Regions from separate parts of the Streptomyces sp. B3I8 genome, predicted to be linked through region 2. Evidence: riboswitches for the same ligand, from Rfam matches in the RefSeq annotation. Region 2 holds a riboswitch; each other region holds the start of a gene.

Region 1 (7,353 bases), 950 kb from region 2:
GCACACCATCGGCTTCGACAAGGTCTACGAACGCGCCGAGGGCGCCCACTTCTGGGACGCCGACGGCAACGACTACCTCGACATGCTCGCCGGGTTCGGCGTCATGGGCCTGGGCCGGCACCACCCGGTGGTGCGCAAGGCGTTGCACGACGTACTCGACGCCGACCTCGCCGACCTGACCCGGTTCGACTGCCCGCCGCTGCCCGGACTGCTCGCCGAGAAGCTGCTCTCCCACAGCCCGCACCTGGACCGTGTCTTCTTCGGCAACAGCGGCACCGAGGCGGTCGAGACCGCGCTCAAGTTCGCCCGGTACGCCACCGGGCGGCGCCGCGTCCTGTACTGCGACCATGCCTTCCACGGGCTGACCACCGGGTCCCTCTCCGTCAACGGGGAGGACGGCTTCCGTGACGGCTTCGCCCCGCTGCTGCCCGACACCGCGGTGCCGCTCGGCGATCTCGACGCGCTGGCCCGGGAGTTGAAGAAGGGCGACGTGGCCGCGCTCATCGTCGAGCCCATCCAGGGCAAGGGCGTGCACGAGGCGCCGCCCGGCTATCTGCGCGCCGCTCAGGAGCTGCTGCACAAGCACAAGGCGCTGCTCATCGCCGACGAGGTGCAGACCGGCCTCGGCCGCACCGGCGACTTCTACGCCTACCAGCACGAGGACGGGGTCGAGCCGGACCTGGTGTGCGTGGCGAAGTCGCTGTCGGGCGGGTACGTGCCGGTGTCGGCGACGCTCGGCAAGGACTGGATCTTCAAGAAGGTCTACTCCTCCATGGACCGCGTCCTGGTCCACTCCGCCAGCTTCGGCGCCAACGCGCAGGCCATGGCGGCGGGGCTCGCGGTGCTGCACGCGATGGAGAACGAGCAGATCGTCGCGGGCGCGCGGGCGATGGGGGAGAGGCTGAAGTCCGGGCTCGCGGCGCTCACGGAGAGGTACGAGCTGCTCGCCGAGGTGCGCGGGCGGGGGCTGATGATCGGCATCGAGTTCGGCCGGCCGAAGTCGCTGAAGCTGCGGAGCCGGTGGGCGATGCTGCAGGCGGCGCGGAAGGGGCTGTTCGCGCAGATGGTCGTCGTGCCGCTGTTGCAGCGGCACCGGATCCTGACGCAGGTGTCCGGGGACCATCTGGAGGTGATCAAGCTGATTCCGCCGTTGGTGGTGGACGAGGCGGATGTCGACCGGTTCCTGGAGGCGTTCACGGCGGTCATGGACGACGCGCACGAGGGGGGTCTCATGTGGGACTTCGGCAAGACGCTGGTGAGGCAGGCGGTGGCGGCGAGGTAGGGGGCGCCCGGGTTTTCGCCCCGGCCGCACCTTCCCGCTCCCGTCCCTCAAGGGGCTCTGCCCCTTCGGACCCCGGACGTGCGGGTGGGCGGGGCTTCTCGCGCAGTTCTCCGCGCCCCTGTCCAGGGGCGCGGAGCCCCCTGGGGACGGGAAGGGCAGGGGCGGCGGGGGCGTTGAGACCGGGTGGGCACACCTTCGCACGCTTTTGCCTCTCAGGCAAGAAAATTGCCCAGCGGGCAAAAATCTGGCTCAATCGAGGTATGAGCAGCCCTTCCGATCCGCCACCCCCGGCGGAGCCCGGCGCGGCCCTCCCCACCGTCGCCCCGCAACTCCGCGCCCACCGCCACCGCACAGGCATGACCCTGGAGACCGCGGCCCAGGCCGCGAACCTCTCGCCGGCCCACCTCTCCCGCCTGGAGACCGGCCATCGCCACCCCTCACTCCCCGTCCTGCTCACGCTCGCCCGCGTCTACGGCACGACCGTCTCCGAACTGCTCGGCGAGACCGTCGCCGAGCGCGACGCCGTCGTCCGCGCCGCCCGCGCGGAACCGACGCAGGCCGGCGGCTGGACGTACTGGCAGGCCGGCGCCCCCGCCCGCGGCATGCAGGCACTGCGCGTCCACGTCCCGCACGGCACGCAGGGCGACATCGTCCGCGTCCACCCGGGGGAGGAGTGGCTCCACGTCCTGCGCGGCCGGCTCCGCCTCCGCCTCGGCGACACCGCGCATCTCCTCGACGCCGGGGACAGCGCGCACTTCGACTCGCTCACCCCGCACCGCCTCGCCGCCGCCGACCGCGCCGGCTGCGAGCTGCTGTTCGTCCACACCCTCCTGCAGAGCCCGAGCACCGCGCTCTGCCTCGGACCTCTCACCGGAGACACCCCATGAGCGACTACGAGACGAAATTCCCGCGCGCCCTGTGGATCAGGCTGCTCGTCTACCTGGCCGTCGGCCACCTCTTCGCCGCCTTCATCTGGCTGCTCTTCCAGGTGGGCGCCAAGTAGGCCCGGCCCGGGGAGGCTTCCTCAGTCCAGCAGGTGCTCGCGCAGCCGCGTGCGCACCTCGGGGGTGACTCCCAGACCCTGTCCCAGGTAGGCGTCCACCCCGCCCCAGGTCTCCTCGATCGTGGTGAACGCCGCCCGGAGGTACTCGGCCCGCGCGTCGAACAGCGGGCCGAGCAGTTCCATCACCTCGGCGGAGTACGCGTCCGGCGAGGACGCGGTGCGCCGCACCTTGTACCGGCGGTGCTTCGCGTTCGACTCCAGATAGTCGGCGACGATCGCGTCCCGCTCCACGCCCAGGGCGAGCAGTGTCACGGCGATCGACAGCCCCGCCCGGTCCTTCCCCGCCGAGCAGTGCATCAGCGCGGGCGCGCCGCCGTCGGCCAGCGTGCCCAGCACCCGCGCGTGCTCCGCCGTGCGTCCGCGGACGATCGCGCGGTACGAGGCGATCATGCGGGCCTCGGCCCGGCCGTCGGCCAGCAGTTCCCGCAGCTGGTCCAGGTCCCCCTCGCGCACCATCTTCCAGAACTCCGCGCCGTCGGCCGGGTCGGACAGCGGCATGCCCACGTTGCGTACGCCCGGCAGCTCCACGTCCGGGCCCTCCAGCTTGTGGTCGGCGGCGTTGCGGAAGTCGAAGACCGTGCGCAGGTTCAGGGAGGTGAGGAACTCCGCGTCCTCGGCCGTCGCATGGGCGAGGTGGCCGCTGCGGAACAGCCTGCCGAACGCCACGCGCCGGCCGTCCGTGGTCGGCAGCCCGCCCAGGTCGCGGAAGTTGCGCACTCCGGCCAGCTCGGGCTCGGTCGACGGGACCTGCTGTGTCACGGGTGCTCCTCCCATCCGTCCGCCGACGCGGCTCGTCGGCGGGGCGCGTACCGCCGACGACGATACGGCACGGGTGCCCCCGGCAAGCATGTTCCGTACACGCATCGTCCACGGGCCTCTCATCGCCGCGAATGCCGTGAAACGGACCATGCGGCCAATCGGTCGATCCCTATAAGGGGTTTCTGTCCGAATAGTCATTCTTGGTCGCTTCACTCCAACTGGCCCGGTATTGCTCCACATCGACGAGCGGCGCGTGAGCAGCGTCATATCCGTGACGGGGCGTCGAACGTCATGTTCACGTAATTCGCCTGTTCCGTCGGTGAATTCGGCGGGAGAAGAAGATCGTCCATTTCTGTGCGGCGGCGTGAATTCTGTGAATCGATCAAGAGAACCCGGTGCCCGGGAAATCCAAAGCTTGTGGTCGCGGCGCCATTTCGCTTACGTTCCCCCTCGTTCCGAGCGGAACGCCTAATCCTGCCGCCGCCCGGAATCCGCACTCACCCACCCGCACTCGGCAGGAGCGGGGGACCCACAGGTACATCGCCTGGTCCGGTCTTCCAGGACAGGCTCGGGGTAAAGCCGTGGAATCACACGGCCGGGCATCTCCAGCTCGCACCCGACAGCTCACCTCGCAGGCGCAGGAGAGGAATTCGACATGCCCGCGAAGGGTAAGCACCGCCGTACCAAGGCCCGGTTCATCACCACCTCCCTCGCCGCCGCCGGAACCGGTGGCGCCGCGATCGCGCTGCCCCTGCTGGTTGCCACCGGCGCCCACGCGGCCACCCCGGCCGCCGCACCCGAGCACTCCGCCACCTCCGTCACGGCGGGCGCTCACGAGGGCGCCGCCCGCACCTACACGGTGAAGGCCGGCGACTGGCTCGCCAGGATCGCCGACGAGCAGCACGTCGCCGGCGGCTGGCACAAGCTCTACGACGACAACCGTGCGGCCGTCGGGACCGACCCGTCGCTCATCCACCCCGGCCTGAAGCTCACCCTCGGTGCCAAGGCTCCGGCGCACGCGACGGGTTCGTCCTCCGCCGCGCACGAGGCCCCGGCCAGGAGCGGCACCGCAGAGAAGTCCGCGAACGCCGAGAAGCCCGCGTCCGCGCAGACCGGCCGGTCCGCCGCCTCCTCCGCCGAGCCCGCCGCGAGCAGCTCCTCCGGGTACACCCTGCCGGTCCAGGGCGCCGTCATCGGCACCGCTTACCACACCGCCGGCAGCATGTGGTCCAGCGGCTACCACACCGGCACCGACTTCGTGGTCCCGACCGGCACCAGCGTCAAGGCCATAGCCGACGCCACCGTCGTCTCCGCCGGCTGGGGCGGCGCGTACGGCAACCAGGTCGTCCTCAAGCTCGCCGACGGCCACTACGCCCAGTACGCCCACCTCTCGCAGCTCTCCGTCTCGGCCGGCCAGACCGTGACCGAGGGCCAGCAGCTCGGCCTCTCCGGCGCCACCGGCAACGTGACCGGGCCGCACCTGCACTTCGAGATCCGGACCACCCCGAACTACGGCTCGGACGTGGACCCGGTCGCCTACCTGCGCGCCCACGGCGTCACCGTCGGCTGACGGCTCCCGCGCCCTGTGAAGGCCGGACCCTCGATCCCCGGGGTCCGGCCTTCGGCCGTGCCCTTTCGTCCCCGCGCGTCGCGACGGCGCCTTATTCCGCGATTGACCAAGCCTTGACCCGTGGGGTATCTCACCGCCCGTCAATCCCTCCTTACGGTCGCGTAGCTCACATCCCAGGAGGAAGGATGGGCCGATGTGGCAGACGATTCGAAGAGTGACAACAGATCAGTGATCGGGTCGTACGTGGCGGTGGGGGACAGCTTCACCGAAGGCGTGGGCGACCCCGGGCCGGACGGGGCCTTCGTCGGCTGGGCCGACCGTTTCGCGGTCCTCCTCGCCGACCGGCGGCCCGAGGGCGACTTCCGGTACACCAACCTCGCCGTACGCGGGAAACTGCTCGACCAGATCGTCGCGGACCAGCTCCCGCGGGCCCTGGAGCTCGCTCCCGACCTGGTCTCCTTCTGCGCGGGCGGCAACGACATCATCCGGCCCGGCACCGACCCGGACGAGGTCGCCGAACGGTTCGAGCGCGCGGTCGCCCGCCTCACCGGCACGGTCGGCACGGTGATGGTGACCACCGGCTTCGACACCCGCGGTGTCCCCGTGTTCAAGCACCTGCGCGGCAAGATCGCGACGTACAACGGGCACGTGCGGGCCATCGCCGACCGTTACGGGTGCCCCGTGCTCGACCTGTGGTCGCTGCGCACGGTGCAGGACCGGCGGGCGTGGGACACCGACCGGCTGCACCTCTCGCCCGAGGGGCACACCCGGGTCGCCCTGCGCGCCGGCCAGCTCCTCGGCCTGGAGATCCCGGCCGACCCCGACCAGCCGTGGCCGCCGCTGCCGCCGCGCGGGACGCTGGAGATCCGCCGCGACGACATCCACTGGGCGCGCGAGCACCTCGTGCCGTGGATCGGCCGACGGCTGCGCGGCCAGTCCTCCGGCGACACGGCGGTGGCCAAGGGCCCGCTGTCCCCGGAGGACATCAGGATGCGGATCGGCACGGCGGTCTGAGGGGGAGCCCGGGGTCGGGACGGGAAAGGGGCGGCGGGGGCGAAGGACCTCCCCGGCGCCCTCCCCGTACCCCCGCACCCCCACCCACCCCCCGGGAACCCACAGCCGCCCCACAACCGTTGACGCGGAAAACGGACCGCACCACGATCACCACTGGAGACGCCGTGACCGGCCTACGTACCCCCACCACCCGGCCGCGCCCCATACGGCCGCTTTCCTTCGGCGCGGACCCGACGGGCGCACGCATGGCCCGCATCCGCCGCTCCCCGAACTTCGCCGACGGCGTCTTCGTCAACCCGGACGGCACCCGCACCCGCGAGTCCGGCGGCTCCGCCCTGGGGATGGCCAAGGAGTACCTCGACAAGGAGTCCCGCGCCCGACGGGCCCCCACCGGCACCATCCCCGTGCACGCCACGACCGTCGCCGACCTCGCCCGGCCCCCGAAGAGCGGCCTCCGGCTCACCTGGACGGGCCACTCCAGCATCCTCGCCGAGATCGACGGACAGCGCGTCCTGTTCGACCCGGTGTGGGGGCAGCGCTGCTCCCCGTTCGACTTCATCGGCCCCAAGCGGCTGCACCCCGTCCCGCTGCCGCTGGCCGCGCTCGGCCCGGTCGACGTGGTCGTCATCTCGCACGACCACTACGACCACCTCGACCTGCCCACGATCAAGGCACTGGCCGGCACGGACACGCTCTTCGCGGTGCCGCTCGGCGTCGGCGCCCACCTGGAACGCTGGGGCGTCTCCCCGGACCGGATGCGCGAGCTGGACTGGAACGAGTCGACGCGCGTCGGCGGGCTCACCCTCACCGCCACCCCCGCCCGTCACTTCTGCGGCCGCGGCATCCGCAACAGACAGCACACCCTGTGGGCGTCCTGGGTGGTCGCGGGCGAGCACCACCGGATCTACCACAGCGGGGACACCGGTTATTTCTTCGGCTTCAAGGACATCGGCACGGAACACGGCCCGTTCGACGCGACGATGATCCAGATCGGCGCGTACAGCGACATGTGGCCGGACATCCACATGACCCCCGAGGAGGGCGTCGACGCCCACCGTGACCTGCAGGGCGGGGACGCGGCCGCGGGCGTCCTGCTGCCCATCCACTGGGGCACCTTCAACCTGGCACCGCACCCGTGGGCCGAGCCCGGCGAGCGGACGATGTGGGCGGCACACCGCGCGGGCGCCACCATGGTGGCCCCCCGCCCGGGCGAACCCCTCGAACCGGCCGCGGCGGGAGCCGTCTTCCCGTGGTGGCGCGAGGTGGCCCAGGCCCCGGCCGGCGGCTGGCAGGCCTGGCCTCCGGCCGGTGGGGCAACCGACCGCACCGTGGACCAGGTGGGTGAGGCCTGAGACACGGATCCGTCCGGTTCTCGGGGGACGCTCTCCGAGGCAGGTCCGAGCTCGGGAAACGTACGCGCGATTCGAGCACGCACGGCAGACCTGTGCGCGGATCGGGGACCGGTCCGGCGCGGCGCGCGTGCGGCTCGAACTCGGCAGGCTCGCCGTTTCCCGTGGCGAGGACCGCGTGGGACGTACCTGGCTGCGGGAGTCGTCGGCCCTGTACAACGCTCTTGGAGCGCCGCAGGCCGGGGAGGCACGGGAACTCCTCGGTGAGGCATGAAAAGGTCAGGGCTTGCCGGGCAGGTCCTGCTCCGTCCAGATG
Region 2 (7,353 bases):
GCCCTGGTGCGCGTCCTGCACCAGGAAGGCGACTTCGGCCTCGTCGGCCGGGCCGGTGGCGGGCCGGCCGTCGGCGTCGATGCGGTCGTACCGCACGGTGGCGATGAACTCGCCGCCGACCGTGGCCGCGAGCCCCACCCGGTCCACGAAGTCGTGGTGGGTGAAGCGGTGGACGTCCTTGGCGGACAGCCGCGGGTACGGCGCGAAGAAGCGGTAGTACTTCGACTCGTCGGACACCTGTTCGTAGAAGCTGATCAGGTGCTCGGCGTCGTCGACCGTGATGGGCCGGATCCGCGCGGTGCCGCCGTCGCGCAGCACCACGTCGGCCTCCCAGTGGGCGGGGTACGCGTGCCGGTCCGACGGGATCTGCATGGGCCCCAGCGTACGGCGAGGGTCCGACATCGGCGTGCGGCCGGATCCGATCACCGAGTCGGCCACCGAGACGATCGGCACGCCGACCACTGAAGCGGCCACGGAGGCGACAACCGAACGGGCCACCGAGCCGACGGCCGAACCGGCCACCGGGCCGGCCTCCCGCCCGGGACCGGCGTTGTGGAACACTGGTCTAGACAACCTGGCACACCTGAAGGGCAGCATCACCATGGCTGAGCGCCGCGTCAACATCGGCTGGGCCGAGGGCCTCCACGCCCGCCCCGCCTCCATCTTCGTCCGGGCCGCCACGGCCTCCGGCGTTCCCGTGACGATCGCCAAGGCGGGCGCCGCCCCCGTCAACGCCGGCTCGATGCTGGCCGTGCTCGGCCTGGGCGTCCAGGGCGGCGAGGAGGTCGTCCTCGCCTCCGACGCCGAGGGCGCGGACGCGGCCCTCGACCGCCTGGCCAAGCTCGTCGCCGACGGCCTCGAGGAACTGCCCGAGACGGTCTGAACCGGCGGTTCGGGTCTGCGGGAAGCGGGCCGGTGACTCAGGGGCGCCCGTACGGCCACGGGCGGTACGGGCACCCCTGAGCACGCGTTCGTACGGCGACCGACAGCCGGTATGCGTGTCGGTACTCGTTTTCCGCTCCGGGTTCCGCGAATTCAGCGGCCACGCGAACAGGGGGCGGCAATTCGATTCCCCGGCCGCGCCCCCCGCATTATCTCTTTGTACTTGTACGCCGCCCCTGTTAATTTCGTGGGCCCGTGATGTTTACGGCTTGTTGCGAAGTGCTCACGGCGGTGACCGGTCCGGCGGGGCGGAGGCGGTGCGTCGCGGCCGACCGCTCGGTGTGCAGGGCGGTGAGGGTGCGGGCGCGTTCGCCGTCGCCGCGGGCGATCGCGTCGACGACGGCGCCGTGTTCCGCCCAGTCCGTCAGCGGGTCCGCCGGCTCCCCCGTGACGTACATCCACGCGATCTTGTGCCGCAGCTGGGCCAGCGTGGTGCTCAGCGCAGGGCTCCCGGCGGCCTGGGCGAGCGTGTCGTGGAACCAGCCGTCCAGGGAGCGCAGGTCGTCGCTGTTGCCCCGGCCCGCCCGCTCCCTGCCCAGCCTGACCAGGCCACGCAGCACCTTCAGATGCGCCTCGGTGCGCCGCCGGGCGGCCCTGGCGGCACCGAGCGGCTCCAGCAGGACGTGCATGTCCAGCAGATCGGCGGCCTCCTGCGCGCCGGGTTCGGCCACGCACGCGCCCGCGTGCCGGCGGGTGACGACGAACCCCTCGGCCTCCAGCGTGCGCAGCGCCTCGCGCACGGGGACGCGGGAGACGCCGTAGCGCCGGGCGAGCACCTCCTCGGTGAGCCGGCTGCCGCGCGCGTGGACACCGGCGACGATGTCCTCGCGGATCGCCGTGCATACCGAGTGCGCCGGAATACGCATGTCCGACCTCCGCCTGATTCCCGTGCAAACACCGTCGGCCGGCGCATTGCTCGACCGACTCTATTGCAGGCGAGGGGAATTTCCGACGGCGAGATACCGCTCATGGTTATTTTTTGGCCAGCGGCGGAACAAAACCGGAACGGCCCCGGCTTCGGTGAGCCGGGGCCGTCACGTGCGGGCGAGCGGGAAGGCGGGCAGGCAAGTGGAGCGGGACGTGTACGTGTACGTCAGACGTTGACACCGTGGCCGCGCAGGTACGCCACCGGGTCGATGTCCGAGCCGTACTCCGGGCTCGTACGGGCCTCGAAGTGCAGGTGCGGGCCGGTGACGTTGCCGGTCGCGCCGGACAGGCCGATCTGCTGTCCGGCGGTGACCTGCTGGCCCACCGTGACGCCGATGGACGACAGGTGGCCGTACTGGGTGAAGGTGCCGTCGTTCATCTTGATGACGATCTGGTTGCCGTACGCCCCGCCCCAGCCCGTCTCCACGACGGTGCCGACGCCGACGGCGTGCACGGAGGTGCCGGTGGCGGCGTGGAAGTCGATGCCGGTGTGGCTGCCGGAGGACCACAGGGAGCTGCTGGCCTGGTAGCCGGTGGAGACGTAGGAGCCCGCGATCGGCGCGACGAACGTGTTGAGCCGCTTGCGCTCGGCCTCGCGGGCGGCGCGCTCCTTGGCCTCGTGCGCCCGCTTCGCCTGCTCGGCGGCCTCCTTGCGCGCGGCCTCCTCGGCCTCCTTGCGTGCGGCGGCCTTCTCCTGGGCCAGGGCCTGGGCGTCGATCCGCGCGGCGACGCTCTCGCCGATACCGGCGGCCTTCAGGAGTCCGGTCTGCCCGACCGAGGCGGGCGGTTCGGCGGCGAACGCGGGGGCGGCCAGGGTGCCGACGACGCCGGTGGTCGCGAGTGCCGCGACGCCCACGGCGCCGGTCGTCGTGCGCTTCGAGCGATCGGCGCGGCGGTGCTTCCCGGGGGCGCGGGTGAACGCCATGTAGGGGGTCGTCCTTTCCTTCCCTCTCGCCTACCGGGTTAGCTGACGGGTTCGGAGCAGGAAGGTCTCCTACGGACACCCTTCATGGGGGTGTCCGATTCACCCCAGGGACATGGGTCCCCGGCTCCCCTGGCTCGCGCCGTACGGGGACTCGGCGATGGCTGCCCGCTGCCGCGGATGCGGCGCGCTGCCTGACGGACAGCCGGGAAGACGCTAAGCGGACGCCGTTTCAGCGGGCAAACGAGGTCACGTTTTTGTTGCGTATCCCACACGTGCGAAGCGCCATCTCCCATGGCAATACGGACGAATTCGAGCCCGCGGGTGGGCACCTGCGGGTGAACGGAGGCCCCGGTGACATGACACGTCACCGGGGCCTCCCCCACCTCACGCGCGGCGCGGGCTACTCGGCGGCCACCACGGTGACCTCGCCGATGCCCAGCGCCCGTACGGGCTCCGCGATCCGCGCGGCGTCGCCCACCAGGACCGTCACCAGGCGGTCGGGCGGGAAGGCGTTGACGACGGCGGCCGTCGCCTCCACCGTGCCGGTGGCGGCGAGCTGCTGATAGAGCGTCGCCTGGTAGTCGTCGGGCAGGTGCTGCTCCACCTGGTCGGCGAGCGAGCTCGCGACGGCGGCCGCGGTCTCGAACTTCAGCGGGGCGACGCCCACCAGGTTCTGCACGGCGACATCGCGCTCGGCGTCGGTCAGGCCCTCGGCGGCGAGGGTGCGCAGCACCTTCCACAGGTCGTCGAGCGCGGGACCGGTGTTCGGCGTGTCGACGGAGCCGCTGATGGCGAGCATCGCGGCACCGCTTCCGTCGGGTGCGGAGCGCAACACCTGGGCGAACGCGCGCACTCCGTAGGTGTAGCCCTTCTCCTCGCGCAGCACACGGTCCAGCCGCGAGGTGAGGGTGCCGCCGAGGCAGTACGTGCCGAGCACCTGGGCGGGCCACACCCGGTCGTGCCGGTCGGCCCCGACGCGGCCGATGAGGAGCTGCGTCTGGACGGCTCCGGGGCGGTCCACGACGATCACGCGGCCGGTGTCGTCGGCCGTCACCGAGGGCACCGGGCGCGGCTGTCCGGGCGCCCCGGTCCACGCGCCGAGCGTGTCCGCGAGGAGCGCGTCCAGGTCGACGCCGGTGAGGTCGCCGACGACGACCGCGGTGGCCGTGGCGGGCCGTACGTGCCGCTCGTAGAAGGCGCGTACGGCGGCGGAGTCGATGGCCGCGACGCTCTCCTCGGTGCCCTGACGGGGCCGGGACATGCGGGAGTCCGCAGGGAAGAGCTGCCGGGACAGCTCCTTCGCGGCGCGCCGGGCCGGGTTGGCGGTCTCGTGCGGGATCTCGTCGAGCCGGTTGCGCACCAGGCGCTCGATCTCGCCGTCGTCGAACGCGGGGGCGCGCAGCGCGTCGGCGAGCAGACCGAGCGCCTTGGCGAGCCGCGAGACGGGCACCTCCAGGGAGAGCCGTACGCCGGGGTGGTCGGCGTGCGCGTCGAGAGTGGCGCCGCAGCGCTCCAGCTCGGCGGCGAAGTCCTCGGCGGAGTGCTTGTCGGTGCCCTCGGAGAAGGCGCGCGCCATGAGGGTGGCGACGCCCTCCTGCCCTTGCGGCTCGGCCTCCAGGGGCGCGTCGAGGAGCACCTCGACGGCGACGACCTGCTGGCCCGGGCGGTGGCAGCGCAGCAGCGTCAGGCCGTTGTCCAGGGTGCCGCGTTCGGGCGCGGGGAACGCCCAGGGCTTGGCCTCGCCGGCCGAGGGCTGCGGGTGGAATTCCATGGTCGCGAGCTCGGTCACTTCGCCGACTCCTCGTTCTCGTCGGTGACTTCGGCGGCTTCTGTGCCTTCGGGCTCCTCGGAGTCCGTCGGCGCGACCGGCTCGTAGACGAGCACCGCGCGGTTGTCGGGCCGCAGCCGGGCCCGGGCGATGTCGCGGACCTCCTCGGGGGTGACCTCCAGAACGCGCCGGACGGCGGTCAGGGCGAGCTGCGGGTCGCCGAACAGGACGGCGTACCGGCACAGTTCGTCGGCGCGGCCGGCGACCGTGCCGAGCCGGTCCAGCCACTCGCGCTCCAGCTGCGCCTGGGCGCGCTCCATCTCCTCGGCCGTCGGGCCCTCCTCGGCGAACCGGGCGAGCTCCTCGTCGACGGCCGCCTCGATGACGGGCACCTCGACGTCGCCGGAGGTCTTCACGTCCAGCCAGCCCAGCGAGGGCGCCCCGGCCAGCCGGAGCAGACCGAAGCCGGCGGCGACGGCGGTGCGGTCGCGGCGGACCAGGCGGTTGTAGAGCCGGGAGGACTCGCCGCCGCCGAGCACGGTCAGGGCCAGGTCGGCGGCGTCCGCCGCGCGCGTGCCGTCCTCCGGGAGGCGGTAGGCGGCCATCAGCGCACGCGCGGGGACCTCCTCCTCGACGACCTCGCGGAGCTGCTCCCCGATGACGTCGGGCAGCGAACCGTCGCGCGGGGCGGGCTTGCCGTCGTGCGAGGCGATGGAGCCGAAGTACTTCTCGACCCAGGCGAGCGTCTGCTCCGGATCGATGTCGCCGACGATCGACAGGACGGCGTTGTTCGGCGCGTAGTACGTCCGGAAGAACGCGCGGGCGTCCTCCAGAGTGGCCGCGTCCAGGTCCGCCATGGAGCCGATCGGGGTGTGGTGGTAGGGGTGGCCCTCGGGGTAGGCGAGCGCGGTCAGCTTCTCGAACGCGGTGCCGTAGGGGACGTTGTCGTAGCGCTGGCGGCGCTCGTTCTTGACGACGTCGCGCTGGTTCTCCATGGACTCCTCGTCCAGGGCGGCCAGCAGGGAGCCCATGCGGTCGGCCTCCAGCCAGAGGGCGAGCTCCAACTGGTGGGCGGGCATGGTCTCGAAGTAGTTGGTGCGTTCGAAGCTCGTGGTGCCGTTGAGGGAGCCGCCGGCGCCCTGCACCAGTTCGAAGTGGCCGTTGCCCTTCACCTGGCCGGAGCCCTGGAACATCAGGTGCTCGAAGAGGTGGGCCAGTCCGGTGCGCCCCTCGACCTCGTGTCGCGAGCCGACGTCGTACCAGAGGCACACCGCCGCGACCGGGGTCAGGTGGTCCTCGGAGAGCACCACGCGCAGACCGTTGGCCAAACGGTGCTCGGTCGCTGTCAGGCCGCCGGAGCCTGCCTCGGCGGTGGCCGTGTGACCCATGGGCATGTACGTCCCTTCACCTACGAGAAGCGGCTGTGACCAACCGCGGAGTTCCTGCCAATCCTGCCACTGTATGCGCCCTCCCAAGGGGCGCGGGGAACCGCGCGACAAGCCCCCACCGGCGGTCGGCGGACCACGCGCCCCGGGGGTCCGGGGACGCGGCTCCCGGGGACGGGAAGGGCAGGGGCGGTGGGGGCGGGATCCCTCCGGGGAGCACGGCGCCCCGGGCCGAAGCGGACACCCCGGGGCGGGCCTTCGGCCCTCCGGACCGGGTCCCGCGACACGTTGTCGGTCCCCCGGTCCACAATGGTCCGCACAGAACCCGCCCACGCCCACGCAAGGAGCCGGCAGCGATGGCCCGCCGCAGCACCAAGACCCCGCCGCCCGACGACTCGTACGAGGAGCGGATCCTCGACATCGACGTCGTCGACGAGATGCAGGGCTCCTTCCTCGAGTACGCGTACTCGGTCATCTATTCCCGCGCCCTCCCCGACGCCCGGGACGGCCTCAAGCCGGTGCACCGCCGCATCGTCTACCAGATGAACGAGATGGGGCTGCGCCCCGACCGCGGCTACGTCAAGTGCGCCCGTGTCGTCGGGGAAGTCATGGGCAAGCTGCACCCGCACGGCGACGCGTCGATCTACGACGCCCTGGTCCGCATGGCGCAGCCGTTCTCGATGCGCGTCCCGCTGGTCGACGGCCACGGCAACTTCGGCTCGCTGGGCAACGACGACCCGCCGGCCGCCATGCGGTACACCGAGTCCCGGATGGCCGAGGCGACGAGCCTGATGACGGAGTCCATCGAGGAGGACACCGTCGACTTCGGGCCGAACTACGACGGCCAGGAGCAGGAACCGGTGGCGCTCCCCGCCGCCTTCCCGAACCTGCTGGTCAACGGCGCGTCCGGGATCGCCGTCGGCATGGCGACGAACATGCCGCCGCACAACCTGCGCGAAGTGATCGCCGCCGCCCGGCATCTGATCCGGTATCCGAGCGCGGACCTGGACGCCCTGATGAAGTACGTCCCGGGTCCTGACCTGCCGACCGGCGGCCGGATCGTCGGGCTGTCCGGCATCAGGGACGCGTACGCGACGGGCCGCGGCACCTTCAAGATCCGCGCCACGGTGGAGATCGAGACCGTGACGGCCCGCCGCAAGGGCCTCGTCGTCACCGAACTGCCGTTCGCGGTCGGCCCGGAGAAGGTCATCTCGAAGATCAAGGACCTGGTCGGCGCCAAGAAGATCCAGGGCATCGCCGACGTCAAGGACCTCACCGACCGCGAGCACGGCCTGCGCCTGGTCATCGAGATCAAGAACGGCTTCGTGCCGGAGGCGGTCCTGGAACAGCTCTACAAGCTGACCGCCATGGAGGAGTCCTTCGGCGTCAACAACGTGGCCCTCGTC
Region 3 (7,353 bases), 2.5 Mb from region 2:
TACGCGGTCGTAGGTGGTCGTACGTGCCCGTCTCACGCGTACGTCCCCGCACACGGTACGGGACCGGGTGCGGGGACGTACGTACGACGCTGCCTACGGGCGGTGCTCAGGCCTGCTCGGCCCGTGCCGTGCCTACTGGCCGGCGGAGCGGAACCGGGGGAACGCCGAGCGGCCGGCGTACACCGCGGCGTCGTCGAGGATCTCCTCGATGCGCAGCAGCTGGTTGTACTTGGCGACGCGCTCGGAGCGGGCCGGGGCGCCGGTCTTGATCTGGCCGCAGTTGGTGGCGACGGCCAGGTCGGCGATGGTGACGTCCTCGGTCTCACCGGAGCGGTGGGACATCATGCACTTGAAGCCGTTGCGCTGGGCGAGCTCGACGGCGTCCAGGGTCTCGGTCAGCGAGCCGATCTGGTTGACCTTGACCAGCAGGGCGTTGGCGGAGTTCTCCTCGATGCCGCGGGCCAGGCGCTCGGGGTTGGTGACGAACAGGTCGTCGCCGACGAGCTGCACCTTGTCGCCGAGCTTGGCGGTGATGGTCTGCCAGCCGGCCCAGTCGTCCTCGAACAGCGGGTCCTCGATGGAGACGAGCGGGTACGCGTCGACGAGCTCCGCGTAGTACTCGGTCATCTCGGCCGCCGAGCGCTCCTTGCCCTCGAAGGTGTAGACGCCGTCCTTGTAGAACTCGGAGGCGGCGACATCGAGGGCGAGGGCGATCTGGTCGCCGGGGGTGTAGCCGGCCTCCTTGATCGCCTCGAGGATGAGGTCCAGGGCCTCGCGGTTGGAGCCGAGGTTGGGGGCGAAGCCGCCCTCGTCGCCGAGGCCGGTGGCCAGGCCCTTGTTCTTCAGGACCTTCTTCAGCGTGTGGTAGACCTCGGCGCCCCAGCGCAGGGCCTCGGAGAAGGACTCCGCGCCGATCGGGGCGATCATGAACTCCTGGATGTCCACGTTGGAGTCGGCGTGCGAGCCGCCGTTCAGGATGTTCATCATCGGCACCGGCAGCAGGTGCGCGTTGGGGCCGCCGAGGTAACGGAAGAGCGGGAGGTCGCTGGCCTCGGAGGCGGCGTGGGCCACGGCGAGGGAGACGCCGAGGATGGCGTTGGCGCCCAGCGAGCCCTTATTGTCGGTGGCGTCCAGGTCGAACATGGCCTGGTCGATCAGGCGCTGCTCGGTGGCGTCGTAGCCGACCAGCTCCGGGCCGATCTGCTCGATGACGGCGAGGACGGCCTTCTCGACACCCTTGCCCAGGTAGCGGCTCGGGTCGCCGTCACGGAGTTCGATGGCCTCGAAGGCACCGGTGCTGGCACCGGAGGGAACGGCGGCACGACCCGTGCTGCCGTCGTCGAGGCCGACCTCGACCTCGACCGTGGGGTTGCCTCGGGAGTCCAGGATTTCCCGGGCTACGACGACGTCGATGGACGGCACGAGCATCTCCTTCTGGGATGTGACGCGGGTACGCCGGACCCTCGGGCCCGACGTGGGGCGCGGAGCCGGGACGGCCCGCGGTCCGAGCCTAGCCGTCCCGGGCGGCGGCACCGGTGTGCGGCCCACTCCGCGGGCAGAAGTGTGGGTGAATTGTTTCCTGACGGAACAAAATGAGCGGGGGTGGGCATCAGGAGAGCGCGGCGACACCCGGCGGCCGCAGACCCTTTCACGGCTCCCCCCTGCCCGGACATGCCCCACCCCCGGCGCGCACGGGGGAGACGCGCCGGGGGTGGGGGCCCGTGGGGACGGGGGTGGCCCCGCGGGAGGGCCGGGGTGGCCCGTGGGAGGGGCCGGGGTGGCCCCGCGGGGGCCGGGGGGTCAGCTCAGGTGGAGCTGCTGGCCCGGGTAGATGACGTCCGCGTCGTCCACGATGTCCTTGTTCAGCTTGAACAGCTTCTGCCAGCCGCCCTTGACGTCGTGGTCCGCGGCGATCTCGCTCAGGGTGTCACCCTTGACGACCTTGTACTCGCCGTCACCCTTCTCGACCTTCTTGCCGGTCGGCGTGGTGACCGTCTTCTTCACGGCCGGACGCTCCTGCGAGCGGGAGGCGTGCTGCCCGGCGGACGAGGAACCGCTGGTGGAGCCCGCGCTGCCGGAGCTGCCGGAGCTGCCGGAGCCGCTCGACCCGCTCGACGACGAGCCGTTGGACGACGAGCCGTTGGACGTGGCGGCCGCACCGTTGTACGCGGCGCCGGTCAGCCCCTTGCCGCACACCGGCCAGGCGCCCTTGCCCTGGCCCGCGAGGACCTTCTCGGCGACGGCTATCTGCGCCGACTTGGAGGCCAGGTCGGCACGCGCGGCGTACGCGGTACCGCCGTACGCGGCCCAGGTGGAGTTGGTGAACTGCAGGCCACCGTAGAAACCGTTGCCGGTGTTGATGGACCAGTTGCCGCCGGACTCGCACTGGGCGACGGCGTCCCACTGGGAGGCGGTGGCGGCGGAGGCGTTACCGGCCGCCATCAGCGGGGCGGCGACGGCGGCACCGGTGACGCCGGCGAGTGCGACGACCCGGGTGGCCTTGGACGGACGACGGTGCTTGCCCTTGCCGGAAAACAGCATGGAGAGATCCCCTCACCGACGCCTGCGAGGTGAGCTGTCGGGTTCGGGCCGGTTGAGTTGCCCGGTCGTGTGCCGCTTCCGGCACACGACTTCACCCCAAGCCGTGTCCGGCCGTCCGGGGCCACGAGATGGCCCGGCTGCCGGACCCGGCACTTACCTGGGTCCCCCGCTCCTGCCTACGGCGCTTGACGCGACGACTGTTCCCGTACGGCCGCTGGCAGGATTCGGCGTTGCGACCGTCGGGGCCCGCGATGGCGAGCGGTGACGACCGTAGACACGGGATCCGGCGGATTTCAAAGACGATCAAGGCTTATGAGACTCATCCCACACTTTCACCGAATCGGACATCAAGGGTGATCCACGGACCAAACTCCCCTGATTTCGGGTGCACTTCGACCCCGTACGTCCGATTGTTCCCCTGGCGTCCCAGCAGTCCCGGACCCCTGTTCGCCTACTCCACGTCGAGGCTCTGACCGGCGCGGATGACGCTCGGGTCGCTGCCGATGGCGTCCTTGTTCTGGCGGTAGAGGGCCTCCCACCCGCCGTCGACGCCAAGGGAGTCGGCGATGGAGCCGAGGGTGTCGCCGTCGCGGACCGTGTAGGTGGAGCCCGTCTCGGCGCTGCTGCCGCGGTGCCGGCCGGTTCCGTCGGCGATGAGGGTGTTGGCACCCTTCGTCCCGTCGACGGCGCCCGTGTCGACGAGGGCCGAGGCGCCCGGGCTCTGCCGGTAGTGGTCGTCCGACGCGCTCCCCGACGACCGCCCGGCCGACGAACCGCCGGACTTGTCACCGGATTCCGGAGACCGGGTGGATTCGCCGCCGGAGCGCGAATCGCCGGAATCGCGGGAGGAATCCTCGCCCTTCTTGCTCGGGCTCGCGCTCGCCTTTCCGGAGGCGCGGTCGGACGTGCTGCCGGAATCCCCGGTGGACTTGCCGGAGGAGCCCGGTGAATTCGAGGAGCCGGAGGAACCCGAGGAGGAGGACGCCGAGCCGGACGAATCGGCCGAACCGGACGAGTTGTCCAGTCCGAGGTCGAGTCCGGAGTCGGAGTCCCCGGACTCGTCCGAGGAGGAACCGCCGCCCAGGCCCGTGTCCACGTCCGCGGAACCGGAGTCCTTGGAGAGTCCGGAGAGCGGGCCGCAGGTGGGCCAGGCGGCGACGCCCTCGGCGTCGAGGATCTTCTCGGCGACGGCGATCTGCTGCGAGCGGCTGGCCTGGTCGGGGCTCGGCGCGTAGTCGAGGCCGCCGTAGTGGTCCCAGTCGTCCTGCGACAACTGCAGTCCGCCGTACAGGTTGTTGCCCGTGTCGGCGCTCCAGGAGCCGCCGCTCTCACACTCCGCCACGTGGTCCCAGGTGGTGCCGCTGGCGGCGCTCGCACCGGTGGCGCCGAGCAGGGGGATGGCGATGGCGGAGCCGGTCACGCCGGCCGCGACGAGGAGAGCCGGAGCCTGGCGGGGGCGACGGTGACGACCGTTCCCGGAGAGCATGCGGATGCCTTTCACACGACAGCGGTGACCCAACGCGGCGATCCGGGGGACCGCCTTGTTGATGCGTGAACGTATAGCCAGTAGAACACCGGTTACAAGTTAATGCAGCGCAGATCACGTGAAGATCACAAAGCTGAAAACCTGTCACTTTTGCGTGGCTGAGCGTGTTTACGCGGAACCGATGCCGTCTCATTTCGGGACGGGTGCGAACTCCACGGGCAGCGTGCGCAATCCGCGCATGATGAGGCCTCCACGCCACCGCAATTCGGTGGAATCCACCGCGAGTCGGAGGTCCGGAAGGCGGGTCAGGAGGGCCGCGAGCGCGGTCCGGCCCTCCAGACGGGCGAGCGGGGCACCGAGACAGTAGTGGATGCCGTGCCCGTATCCGAGGTGTTGATTGTCACGGCGAGTGAGATCGAGCACGTCCGGGTCGGTGAACCGTTCCGGGTCGCGGTCGGCGGCCGCCAGGACGACGAGGACGGGGTCGCCGGGGGCGATGTCCTGGCCGCCGAGGGTCAGCGGCCGGGTGGCGAACCGCCAGGTGGCCAGCTCCACCGGGCCGTCGAAGCGCAGGAGTTCCTCGACCCCGCTCTCCAGCAGGCCCGTCTCCCCCGCGGCGAGGGAGTCCTGCAGCCGGGTCCGCTGCCCGGGGTGGGCGAGCAGGGCGTGGATGCCGTTGCCGATGAGATTGACGGTGGTCTCGAAGCCCGCGAAGAGAAGGATGAACGCCATCGCGGCGACCTCGTTCTCCGTGAGGTGCTCGCCCTCGTCGGAGGCGCGGATGAGACCGGAGACGAGATCCTCGCCGGGGGCGGCCTCGGCGGGCAGTGCCTCGCGCTTGCGGTGGATGAGGTCGGCGAGATAGCCGCGCATCTTCTTGACGGAGCGGGCGACCCCGCCGCGGGGGCCGCCCTGGTGACGGATCATCATGCCCGCCCAGTCGCGGAAGTCGTCCTGGTCCTCGCGCGGGACGCCGAGGAGGTCGCAGATGGCGTAGATGGGGAGCGGGAAGGCGAACTCGTGGATCAGGTCGGCCTCGCCGCGGGCGGCGAAGCCGTCGATGAGGTGGTCCGTCAGCTCCTGCACGCGCGGGGCGAACTCGGCGACGCGGCGGGGGGTGAACGCGGTGCTGACCAGGCGGCGCAGGCGGGTGTGGTCCGGCGGGTCGATGTTGAGCAGATGCGTCATCAGCTCGGCCTTGCGCTCGCCGGGGATGCCGGTTCTGCCCCGGGCGTGGGCGGGCTCGTCGTGGTGGGCCGGGTTCTTGGACAGCCGGGGATCGGCGAGGGCGCGGCGGGCGTCGGCGTAACGGGTGACGAGCCAGGCCTCGACGCCGCTGGGGAGGCGGGTGCGGTGGACGGGATCGTGGCCGCGGAGCCAGGCGTAGGCGGGGTAGGGGTCGGTGGCGAACTCCCAGGTGAACAGGGCGGGGCCCGCGGGGGGTGGGGACGGGGTGGGGCTCGGCTCGCCATGCATACGGCGACCCTAACGGCCGGGGGGCCTGCGCGGTTTTCTCCGCCCCCGCCGCCCCGACCCTTCCCGTCCCCGGAGGGCTCCGCCCCCCGGACTCACGGACTCCCGGACTCACGGACCCCCGGACCCCCGGACCCCCGGACCCCCGGACCCCCGAGACGATTGCGCAGTTCCCCGCGCCCCTGTCGTAGACCCTCCCCGGGCGCACCCGGCGTCAGGTCGTGCCTGCCCCCTCCACCACGCGGATCGCGTCCCGGTACGCCCGTGCGGCCACCCGCAACGCCGCCTCGGGATCCACCCCGTCCGCCTCCGACCGCGCCGCCAGCGCGAGCAACTCGTACCCGACCCCTTCCCCCACCGGCAACGGCACCACCAGCCCCGCCGCCCGCACCCGCGACGCCAGCTTCGCCGCCAGCGCCAGCCCCGGCTGCCCCACCGGCACCCCCTCCGTCACCGACGACCGCCGCTTCTCCTCCGCCTTCGTCCGCAGCCAGTGCGCCTTGACCTCCTCCGGCGTGCTCGCGCTCTCCTCGCCGAAGACGTGCGGATGCCGGTGGATCAGCTTGGCCACGATGCCGCCGGCGACGTCGTCGACGGAGAACGGCTCCTCCGCGTCCTCCTCCGCGATCCGCGCGTGGAAGACGACCTGGAGCAGTACGTCCCCGAGTTCCTCCCGCAGCTCCTCCCGGTCCCCGTCCTCGATCGCCTCGACGAGCTCGTACGCCTCCTCGATCGCGTACTTGGCCAGCCCCTCGTGGGTCTGCCCCGAGGACCAGGGGCACTCGCGGCGGATACGGTCCATGACCTGGACGAGGTCGAGGAGGCGGGCGCCGGGGAGGTCGTAGGAGGCGGGCAGGAGTTCGAGGTCCGGCATCCGGACGCGGCCGGAGCCGGCCAGCCGGGACAGTCCGTCGGTCAGCCGCGGCTCCCCCTCGCCGGTGGCGACGACGACCACCGTGCGCCCGCCGGCGCACGCGTCGACCAGTTCACCCGCGTCGGGCGCGGCCTCCTCCACCGCGACGCCGGCTTCCCGGAGATACGGCAACTGCGGATGGGCGCCGTCCGCGCACAGCACCCGGTCGGCCGTGCGCAGGAGCTGCCAGGCGGGCCAGGACAGCAGTCCGGGGGCGACCCGGTGGCTGGTGGTGAGCAGGACTATGCGCCCGGGGGCGTCGGCGGAGGCTTCGGTGCCGGTTTCGTTCACCCTCCGAACGTAAACCCTCAGGCGCCGGCCCTGCTCACGTCCTTCACCCAGGGTGCCTCGGTGTCCACGCGGCTGCTCTTCTGCACGTCCCAGCTCCCGTATCGCGGGTTGACGTCGACGTGGAGCGCCTTGGAGGCGTCGGACAGCGACTTCCAGAAGGTGGCCTTGCCGGTGCTGGTGCTCATGTCGGCGCCGAGGGCCGCGGCCAGCTTCTGGGCCCGTACCTCCGTGCGCAGGCTGTCGTCGAGCCGCGCGGGCGCCACCCCGTACTGCCGCAGCCAGGCGGTGCGCAGTTCCTGGGCGCCGCCTGCCTGCTGCTCCAGGGAGCCGCGCATCGACTGCACGTCCCGGTCGGTGACCTTGACACCCGCGTCCCGGGCGGCGCGGTCCAGGACCTGGTCGAGGACGAGCGAGTGCAGGGTGTCCCGGGTGAGGCTGCTGGTGCGGGAGACCTCCTGGGCGTACTGGGTCCCGTCCCCGGTGGCGGCCCGCTGCGCGGTGCGCACCTCCCGCACCCTGTCCTGGAGCTGTGCGACCGTGATCCGCTGCCCGCCGACGACGGCCGCGGCCCCGGGATGGGAGTCGCTTCCGCAGGCGGTGAGCACGGGGGCCGCGAGAAGGGCGGCGCTGAGGGCGATCGCGGTGCGAC

The links. A riboswitch is a leader RNA that binds a small molecule or an ion and turns the genes downstream of it on or off. The one in region 2 is predicted to bind cyclic di-AMP.
Positions count from the first base shown of each region.
Region 1: it holds a riboswitch for cyclic di-AMP, as region 2 does, so the genes downstream of both, QFZ64_RS30285 (M23 family metallopeptidase) here and QFZ64_RS26050 (M23 family metallopeptidase) in region 2, are expected to answer to the same signal.
Region 3: it holds a riboswitch for cyclic di-AMP, as region 2 does, so the genes downstream of both, QFZ64_RS14625 (transglycosylase family protein) here and QFZ64_RS26050 (M23 family metallopeptidase) in region 2, are expected to answer to the same signal.

Region 1 covers NZ_JAUSYN010000002.1:6,328,529-6,335,881, forward strand. The annotation lists gene QFZ64_RS30265 (aspartate aminotransferase family protein) at 1-1,282, shown strand, start outside; gene QFZ64_RS30270 (helix-turn-helix domain-containing protein) at 1,543-2,169, shown strand; gene QFZ64_RS30275 (DUF6126 family protein) at 2,166-2,285, shown strand; gene QFZ64_RS30280 (tyrosine-protein phosphatase) at 2,307-3,104, opposite strand; cyclic di-AMP (ydaO/yuaA leader) riboswitch at 3,593-3,755, shown strand; gene QFZ64_RS30285 (M23 family metallopeptidase) at 3,760-4,674, shown strand; gene QFZ64_RS30290 (SGNH/GDSL hydrolase family protein) at 4,903-5,688, shown strand; gene QFZ64_RS30295 (MBL fold metallo-hydrolase) at 5,853-7,040, shown strand; gene QFZ64_RS30300 (SpoIIE family protein phosphatase) at 7,317-7,353, opposite strand, start outside.
Region 2 covers NZ_JAUSYN010000002.1:5,379,222-5,386,574, reverse strand. The annotation lists gene QFZ64_RS26065 (bifunctional GNAT family N-acetyltransferase/acetate--CoA ligase family protein) at 1-372, opposite strand, end outside; gene QFZ64_RS26060 (HPr family phosphocarrier protein) at 602-883, shown strand; gene QFZ64_RS26055 (GntR family transcriptional regulator) at 1,122-1,808, opposite strand; gene QFZ64_RS26050 (M23 family metallopeptidase) at 2,036-2,794, opposite strand; cyclic di-AMP (ydaO/yuaA leader) riboswitch at 2,807-2,961, opposite strand; gene QFZ64_RS26045 (pitrilysin family protein) at 3,195-4,583, opposite strand; gene QFZ64_RS26040 (pitrilysin family protein) at 4,580-5,956, opposite strand; gene QFZ64_RS26035 (DNA topoisomerase (ATP-hydrolyzing) subunit A) at 6,304-7,353, shown strand, end outside.
Region 3 covers NZ_JAUSYN010000002.1:2,844,906-2,852,258, forward strand. The annotation lists gene eno (phosphopyruvate hydratase) at 133-1,422, opposite strand; gene QFZ64_RS14625 (transglycosylase family protein) at 1,801-2,541, opposite strand; cyclic di-AMP (ydaO/yuaA leader) riboswitch at 2,546-2,735, opposite strand; gene QFZ64_RS14630 (transglycosylase family protein) at 2,993-4,027, opposite strand; gene QFZ64_RS14635 (cytochrome P450) at 4,217-5,503, opposite strand; gene QFZ64_RS14640 (nucleoside triphosphate pyrophosphohydrolase) at 5,715-6,704, opposite strand; gene QFZ64_RS14645 (SurA N-terminal domain-containing protein) at 6,722-7,353, opposite strand, start outside.